DNA from 2 places in the Priestia sp. YIM B13552 genome. Region 2 is predicted to be linked to the other one. Evidence: predicted binding sites of a transcription regulator. Region 2 holds the regulator's gene; the other holds the start of a gene.
What was found. The regulator Rex, encoded in region 2, represses fermentation and respiration genes when NADH is low (regulators of the CRP and FNR family bind a similar motif). The targets are predictions, from matches to a motif close to TTGTGAAATATTTCACAA.
Positions count from the first base shown of each region.

Region 1: ACFX40_RS24500 (L-lactate dehydrogenase) is a predicted target of Rex. The motif match lies at 1,864-1,881, and genes of this name have one in related genera.

Region 1 is NZ_JBHZOU010000009.1:48,199-52,969, forward strand. It holds gene ACFX40_RS24495 (lactate permease LctP family transporter) at 1-820, opposite strand, end outside; gene ACFX40_RS24500 (L-lactate dehydrogenase) at 883-1,839, opposite strand; gene ACFX40_RS24505 (cation diffusion facilitator family transporter) at 2,171-3,046, shown strand; gene ACFX40_RS24510 (methyl-accepting chemotaxis protein) at 3,187-4,771, shown strand, end outside.
Region 2 is NZ_JBHZOU010000017.1:2,612-7,382, reverse strand. It holds gene ACFX40_RS27255 (YdiK family protein) at 1-121, shown strand, start outside; gene tatC (twin-arginine translocase subunit TatC) at 147-902, opposite strand; gene tatA (twin-arginine translocase TatA/TatE family subunit) at 918-1,103, opposite strand; gene ACFX40_RS27240 (redox-sensing transcriptional repressor Rex) at 1,157-1,795, opposite strand; gene ACFX40_RS27235 (ABC-F family ATP-binding cassette domain-containing protein) at 2,254-4,188, shown strand; gene tsaD (tRNA (adenosine(37)-N6)-threonylcarbamoyltransferase complex transferase subunit TsaD) at 4,444-4,771, opposite strand, start outside.

The sequences.
Region 1 (4,771 bases), on a different contig from region 2:
CTGCCGGGCTTGTTCGTTTAATATAAAAAGCAAGAGCAAGCAAACTCACAATAGAAGATGTGATATTTGGAAGTTCAGGGCCGATGTATGTAACAGTTAAATACTGTGTCAGTGCATAGGAAACGGCTGTGATGCTCGTTGCTTTCCATACGTCTTTTAATCCTTTTATCCCATCCATAATAAAGACAAGTAAAAAAGGGATAAGAAAAGAAATAATCGGAAGCTGCGTCCCAAGAAAATGAGCAATTTCTTTTGGATCTATGCCAGATACTTGTCCTGCGACAATAACAGGAATCCCCATGGCACCAAACGCTCCTGAAGCTGTATTAGCAATTAAACATAGCGCCGCTGCTTTTAACGGTTTGAACCCAAGTCCAACTAAAAGCGCTGCTGTAATGGCAATTGGAGCCCCAAATCCCGCTGCCCCTTCTAAAAAAGCATTAAAGGAAAAAGCAACAAGCAGCATTTGCAAGCGGGGGTCATCGGTTATTGAAATAATAGATTGTCTGATGGTAGTAAACTGTCCGCTTTTGACAGTTAGCTTGTATAAGAACACCGCTCCGATAATAATATAGCTGATGGGCCAAAGTGCATACAGAAACCCATAGCCTGTGGCTCCTAAAACCATTGAGGCAGGCATATCATAAAAATAAATAGCAATAATCATAGAAAGAAGCACCGTAATACCGGCAGCAATATGTCCTTTTAATTTCAAAAGAGTTAAAGCAATAAAGAAAAAGATAATGGGGATGAGTGCAATTAGTGCAGAAAGCCAAATATTATCTAACGGATTATATACCTGAGTCCACGTCATATTCATACACCTCTACTACATATTTAAAACAAGGGAGCGGGGGAGTCCCCCGCAAAAATCTTTAGATGTTACACAAAAGCTCTGTCGCGAGTTTGCTTAAGAATGCTAGCAGAGTGCTCGAGCTGTTGCTGTTCGTGAGGAGTTAAATTCAATTCAATAATTTGACGTACGCCGTTTTTATTAATGATAGCTGGTACGCCGATATACACATCAGAAATACCGTATTGTCCTTCTAATAAAGCAGATACTGTTAAAATAGAATTTTCATCATCTAAAATAGCCTTGGTAATGCGTACAAGCCCCATTGCAATTCCGTAATAAGTCGCTCCTTTTCGATTAATAATATGGTAAGCCGCATCGCGGGTTTGTTCGAATAGATGCTGCATATCGGGTTCTTTTTCAATAGCGGCAGTATTGATAAAATGTTCGAGCTTCACACCGCCAATTTGCGCGTGGCTCCAAACAGGAAATTCCGTATCTCCATGTTCCCCCATAATATAAGCGTGGACGTTGCGAGAATCTACTTCGAAATAGTCGCTTAACAAGTAGCGGAAGCGAGCTGTGTCAAGGATCGTTCCTGAACCAATTACCCGTTCGTTTGGTAATCCTGATACTTTTTGTGTAACGTGTGCGAGAATATCAACTGGATTTGTTGCCACTAAAATGATGCCGTCAAATCCGCTGTTCATAATATCTTTTACGATGCATTCAAAAATTTTAACGTTTTTTTCAACTAGATCTAAGCGTGTTTCCCCTGGAGCTTGATTAGCGCCCGCTGTAATAACTACTAAATCAGCATCAGCACAGTCTTTATAATCTCCAGCCCAGATTTTCATCGGTGTGGCAAATGGCATTCCATGATTGATATCGCGTGCTTCACCTTCTGCTTTTTCTTTGTTCATATCGATTAACACTAATTCATTGGCAATACCTTGATTCACCATTGAAAAAGCGTAGCTTGAGCCAACAAAACCAGTTCCGATAACGGCAACTTTTCGTGTTTTTGGTGTAAATTGTGTTTTCATTTGTATCATCCTTTGAATTTTATTTTGTGATGTTTTTCACAATGTTAGTGTAACAAGAATAAATACCCTCGGCTGTGATAAAAATCACACCCTTAAAAAATAGTAAACAATTTTACAGGGCGATTTAAAAAAATGTCCTTCTACATGAAGTGCCACATTTAGAAAGATCTTAAACGTTTAAAGTGTTGAGTAAAGGCAACTTGTTTTGCAGAAAGCTAAAGAGTTTAACATTCTCTATTTGTATGTTAGCAGCCAATAATGTTTCTATAGACCCACACGAAATCCATTTGTTACACTAAGTTTGCTTATTTTGAATAAAGGAGTGGAAGGGATGGAGAATTACTATGAGCAAGCCCAAAAAGGCGCTTGGGTTAGTATCTTATCATATATCTTTTTATCGACATGTAAACTTATCATTGCGGGTATCACCGCTTCCTCTGCATTAAAAGCCGACGGTCTTAATAATGTTACAGATATTATTGCATCAATTGCCGTCTTAATCGGCTTAAAGATTTCTAAAAAACCTCGCGATAATGATCACCCCTATGGACATTCCAGAGCGGAACATATCTCTTCACTTATTGCTTCTTTTATCATGATGGTCATCGGACTAGAAGTATTGGTCGATGCGGGTCAGTCATTATTTATGGACAAATCTGAAGCGCCTAATTTACTGGCTGCTTGGGTAGGTCTTGGAGCGGCTGCTGTTATGGGTGGTGTCTACCGATATAATATTAAGCTTGCTAAAAAACTTGATAGCCAGTCTTTATATGCGGTTGCTAAAGATAATTTGTCTGATGCACTTGTGAGTATAGGGGCTGTTGTGGGAATTTTTGGCTCACAGTTCGGTCTGCCCTGGCTGGACGTGGTAGCTGCTTTTGCTGTGGGAATTATTATTTGTAAAACAGCCATCGAAATTTTTAAAGAAGCGGCTCATTCCTTAACGGACGGATTTGATGAAGAAAAGTTAGGGCACTACAAAGAAAGCATCGAGCTTGTAGAAGGTGTAAAAGAAGTAGAAGATGTGAAAGCGCGTAAGCTTGGTAACCAAGTCGTGATCGATGTAACTGTTAAAGTAGATCCCCATTTAAATGTTATCAAAAGCCATGAAATTGCTGATCAAATTGAACATATGATGAACGATGAGCATCAAATTAAAGATACGCTTGTTCATATTGAACCTGATGCATACGAAAAGCAAAAATAAAACCAGCACGTTCTTTCGTTATGAAAGGATGCGCTGGTTTTATTTTGCGGGAATTTGAAATAAATCACAAAAACTTCTTCAAAAATGAAAATAAAAAGCCGTTATTAGTAATATAAAGATTTTTGTAGAAGGGTGAGGGAATGAAGAGGTTAAGTGCAAAGCTCGTAGTATTTTTTAGTATTTTTATAGCTATTTTATTATTAGTTGTTTCAGGGGCTGTTTATCAATTTACCAAAACACAAATAGAAAAAGATGTAGAAATTCAGTCTCAAAGTCAAGTGAAAGAGTTAAAAGAAACGATTCATACGTACTTAGACATGTATAGTCGTTCTTTGCTGACGTATAGTGAAAACGATGTAATTGTTAACTTTGTTAAGCAGGAAGGAGATCAAACAAACCAAGAGAAAAATCCGTATTTTACATGGAACACAGTTCAAAAAGAGTTTACACAGTTTAAAGAAAAGTATCCAAATCTGGCACTTGAATACATAGGCACTAAAAATAAAGGAATGTATTCTGTTCCTAAACAAGAGTTTGGTTCAAACTATGATCCGACTTCAAGGGTGTGGTACAAACAAGCGGTAGAATCACCTAATGAGGTTATTTATACGGATCCATATGAAGATGCAGCAACCAAAAAGACGGTCGTGACAATTGCAAAGGCTATTTTAGATCCAGATACTAAAAATGTGCTGGGCGTTATAGCTACTGATTTAGACTTAGATGCATTAAAAAACATTGTAGGTAAAGCAGAAGTAAATCACGGTGGGTATGCATTTTTATTTGATCAAAATGGCACAGCGCTCGTTCATCCAACAGAAGCTGGAAAAAATTTAATGAATCAGCCATTTATGAAAAAAATGTACGAAGCAGACCGGAGTAGAGATTTCATGAAGTATACCTTTCAAGGTGAAGAGAGAGTGATGGCATATGATACTCTCGAAGGGACGAATTGGAAGATAGGAAATGCCTTTATTTATAATGAAATGCTCTCAAGCGCTCATCATTTACTGACTGTTATTGTCTGGATTGCGTTAATTGGCATCTTATTATCAGTAGTGTTAACCATCTTTTTCTCAAGAATCATTACTAATCCGATTCGCCGCTTGAAAAATGAAGTAGCCAAAGTAACAGCTGGCGATTTAACGGTTCAGGTGAAGACGAAGTCAAAAGATGAAATTGGTGAGCTTACTCATTTATTTAATGATATGGTAGCCAAAATGAAAACATTGATTGGCACGGTTCAGACGTCTGTTGAGACAGTAAAAACGTCTGTTGAAGACTTGAGTGCCGTATCTGAAGAAGCCACTGCATCCAGTGAGGAAATCGGCCGGGCTATCCATGAGATTGCGAGCGGTGCCACGCAGCAAGCTTCTGACGCTGACACTACTAATCATAAAACGATGAGTTTATCTTCGCAAATTGAAGAAGTCATTGAACAAAATGCACAGATTAATAAAATGACGATTGAAGCTGTAAGCATCAATGAAAAAGGTTTAAAACAGATGCAGCTCCTTCGCAACCAAACTACTGAATCGGCTCAAACGATTCATGCTGTTCAAGCTGTAATGGAAGAGTTAACAAATAAGATGAAAAAAATTGAATCTATTATTTTTACCATTAATAGTATTTCAGATCAGACAAATTTACTTGCATTAAATGCTAGTATTGAAGCAGCTCGTGCAGGAGAACATGGCAAAGGATTTGCGGTAGTAGCTGAAGAAG
Region 2 (4,771 bases):
GATCTTATTTGCACTCGTAGCCGCATTCGATTTCAGATTTGCGGTTCGCATTTTTATCTTGCACTATAAAATTAAAAAGTTGCAGCAGCACTATAAAAATCAAGATGATTCATCTAAATAAAAAAACCACTGTTTCAGTGGTTTTTTTACATACTAACATCTTCTTTTTCTTGCTCTGCCCTTGCCTTTAACACTTTGCGATACGAAATGCGGGAAATAATGATGCTGATTTCATACAAAATTAAGAGCGGCACTGTCACCATCATGTGCGAGAGCAATTCTGGTGGTGTAATAAGTGCGGCAATAACTAGCAGTACGAAATAGGCATACTTTCGAATTTGAGATAAAAACATAGGCGTGATAATTCCTAATCGCGTCAAAAACATGACGACAACAGGAAGCTGAAACAACAGCCCAAAAGGCAGTGTGAGCTGCATTAAAAAAGAAAAGTATTCATTAATGCCAATCACTTGGTTTACATTCAGCTCATCAGAAACGCGCGTCATAAAATCGACGACAAATGGAAACAACACAAAATAAGAAAAAGAGACACCGCCGATAAAGAGAAAAATGGAAACAGGAATATATCCAAGCGTTACCTTCCGCTCTTTTTCATATAAACCAGGACTAATAAATGCCCAAAGTTGATACAGTGCAACAGGAGCTGCAAGTACACAGCCGATAATAACAGCAAACTGCATATAAATCTTAACTGGATCTGTTAGCCTAAATGCATTCATCGTTAAATTTTTTGCCTCATCAGCATGCTGTAAATAGACAATAACTTTATCCGCTATAAAAAAGCCGCCAATTGTGGCAATGACAAAGAAAAATAAAACAATTAAAATGCGTTTTCGCAGCTCTCCTATATGATCATATATTGACATTTCTTGTTCGGTCATACTATGATCACCCTTTTACTCTTTGTCATCTACTTGACGCTGTTTATCTTTTTCACGATCTTCTGAGGCACCGCTAGCGGCATGCTTAAACTCTCTAAGCGTTTGCCCAACTGATCTTCCTAGCTCCGGTAACCGTTTCGGTCCAAAAATAAGCAGTGCTACAATCGCAATAATAATCCAACTGCCTGCTCCAATCCCCATATTCCCACTCTCCTTATTAATTTAGACTTAAGGAAATCGTAACACAGTCCATCTTATTCAACAGGATAATTTTTCAAAAAGTAGACAAGCGACTGTAATTCTACAGCCAGATCAATATGATGCAGTCGAATCTCATCCGGTACGTTTAAGCGTGCAGGAGTGAAGTTTAGAATCCCTTTAATTCCGCAATTCACTAAACGATCGGTAATTTGCTGAGCCACAGTGGCAGGAACGGTTAAAATCGCCACTGAGATATCATCACTCATATAATCTTCCAATTGGTCAAGGTGATAAACCGGCACGTCGCCTACTTTTGTACCGACTTTATCTTCTATCACATCAAAAGCGCACTCAATTTTGGTGTTATTATTTTTAATAAAATTATAATTTAAAAAGGCCGTTCCCAGATTCCCTACGCCAATAAGTGCTACTTTCGTTACTTCATCTTGGTCTAACGTTTTACGGAAAAATGTAAGTAAATAATTCACATTGTAGCCGTATCCCTTTTTCCCTAATGCTCCAAAGTAAGAAAAATCCCGGCGAATAGTAGCAGAATCAACTTTCACTGCCTCACTTAACTCCGCTGACGAAACACGCTGTTTACCAGAAGCATGCAAGTTTTTTAAAAAACGATAATAAAGCGGCAATCGTTTAGCCGTTGCTTGTGGTATTTTTAATTGTTCAGTGTTCACGTTGTACCCCCTCAGTTCATGTATGTCATTACTAACATTTTCAAGTCATATTGCATTACCTTTCACAAAGCATCAACCGCTTTGAGGTAGCGCTTCCAATTCTCTCTCTTTTCTCTTGTTTTATATATACTCCGCTTCGCACCCCGACGGCTTTTGTCTATCCAGCACTACTTAAAGTCGGTAGCTAGAACGAAGTAATTAGCTCTTCAAAGGATCCGTTTGTTAGTCATGACGGGTTTTCTACATCCATCATATATAAGTTCAGAGATGCACTTATCTCTTATTTTAACATAGTATCCTGTATAAAATGTGCAGGTAAAATCATTTTATTTCATGAATCAAAACATTCGCTTCATCATTTGTCCTTGTCTCTCTACAAATTACAAACGCTTGTAGGAAGAACTTGTAGTTGAAAATATGTTAAAATACACTATGGATATACTACTAGAGGTGAAAAAATGATTATTCTACAATTGAACGGTATTACAAAATACTATGGGGCAGAACCCATTTTATCGAATATAAAGTTAGAAGTACAATCAAAAGACCGCATTGCCCTAGTGGGACGAAACGGTGCTGGTAAATCAACTTTATTAAAAATTATTGCTGAGCAGCTTTCTTATGACAGCGGAGAAATTATTAAACCTAAAGGTGTTTCCATTGATTATATGGGACAAGATACAGTTCTTGAGTCAACACTCTCCATATGGGAAGAAATGATGACGGTCTTTGCTCCGTTAAAGAAGATGGAAAAAGAATTACGTACGCTTGAAACGAAGATGGGCGATCCAGACATTTTTAATGATTCAGTTCAATACGAAAAACTAACCAAAGAGTACGATCAGCTTCAAGTAACGTTCAAAGATTTAGGCGGCTATCAATATGAAGCGGATACACGATCTATTCTTCACGGTTTCCGTTTCTCAAACTTTGACTATAGCACCCCTATTTCCTCCTTGAGCGGTGGACAAAAAACGCGCTTGGCTCTTGCAAAACTGCTTTTAACAAAGCCAGACTTGCTTGTTCTGGATGAGCCTACCAACCACTTAGATATTGAAACTTTAGCATGGCTGGAACAGTTTCTGCAAGGGTATGAAGGAGCTATTTTAATTGTTTCACACGATCGTTACTTCCTTGATAAGGTCGTAAATCAAGTGTATGAAGTCACACAAAAAACAACGGTCAAGTACACGGGCAACTACTCTAAATACCTTGTACAAAAAGCAGAGCGATATGAAAAAGAGTTGCGTCAGTACGAAAAGCAGCAAGATGAAGTCGCAAAACTGAATGATTTTATTCAGCGAAACATCGCCCGTGCATCGACTACAAAACGTGCGCAAAGCAGACGTAAGCAGCTCGATCGAATGGAGTTAATAAATCGACCTAACGAAGGCGAAAAATCAGCTAGTTTTTCGTTTGAAATTGAGCGTCAAAGCGGAAATGAAGTCTTAAACCTCGAAAACGTGTCCATCGGATATGATGAACACAAATACGTCGTCCAAGACGCAAACCTTCGGATTAAAAAAGGTGAAAGCCTTGCGTTGGTTGGCCCTAATGGAGTTGGGAAATCTACGTTATTAAAAGGTATTGTGGATAAACTAAGCTTCAAGACTGGAACCATTTCTTTTGGCTCGAACGTAATGGTTGGTTATTACGACCAAGAGCAAGCTAATTTAACGTCTAATAAAACCGTTTTAAATGAGCTTTGGGATGACTACCCCTCCAAACCTGAAAAAGAAATTCGTACAGCGCTTGGAAATTTTCTGTTTTCAGGTGATGATGTACTGAAAATCGTTTCGACGCTTAGCGGTGGTGAAAAAGCACGTTTGGCTCTTGCGAAGCTTATGCTTCAAAAAGCTAATTTCTTAATTTTGGATGAACCTACTAACCATCTTGATTTAGATAGTAAACAAGTACTCGAGAATGCGTTAATCGATTACCCAGGAACTCTGTTATTTGTTTCACATGACCGTTATTTTATTAATCGTATTGCAAACAAAATAGCAGAGCTATCTCCTGAAGGGGTAGAAGAATTTCTTGGAGATTATGACTATTATGTAGAAAAGAAAGCAGAAATAGAGGAAATCAAAGAATTAGAAAATATAAAAGCAAACGAAGAACGCACGGTAAAAGTAGATAAACAGTCCTATAAACAAGATAAAGAACAAAAGAAATTGATGAGGCAGCGAACGCGCCGCATTGAAGAAATTGAAACTGAAGTAAACAAATTAGAAGCCGCACAAGCGGAGAATGAAGAACTTCTTTGTGACCCTGAAATTTATCAAAACCACGAAGAAGTATCAAGATTAAACGGTGAAAACGAAAAAATTGCTTCACAGTTATCCACATTAATGGAAGAGTGGGAAGAATTACAGCTTCTTCTAGAAGAATAGTCTATATTTTTTCGTATTTATTCATCCTATTTACTTGTTCGTGCGCTTTAGAACAAGCTTTATCCACTCTGTGAATAAATAGTGGATATCTGTCTGATTTTCATAATTAAAACTTGTTGATAACAGGTCCGTGTACTGAGTGCACGGACTTTTCCACATAATTATCCACAGTTAATTCTAAATTTATTGAATATTGTTGATAAATTATTTTTAACCACAAAAAAAGACGAATGAGAACTAAATCTCATTCGTCTCTTACTCTTCCAAGTCTAAACCGGGGTTTGCGTTTAATGACATATCTGAGCGTTTTCCTTGAGCAAATCGTACACTTGCTGCTGCTCCAATCATTGCAGCATTATCCGTGCATAGAGATAGCGGCGGGATAATAAGTTCAATGTTTGATAATGGTGCAAATGCCTCTTCTAGCGCTGCTCTAAGTCCTTTATTAGCAGCAACTCCTCCTGCTACTAACACTTGCTTAACGTTATATTCCTTTGCAGCTTTAACGGTTTTAGTTACTAACACATCAATAACACTCGCTTGAAAGCTAGCAGCAAGCGTTTGTGGAAGAATTTCTTCACCT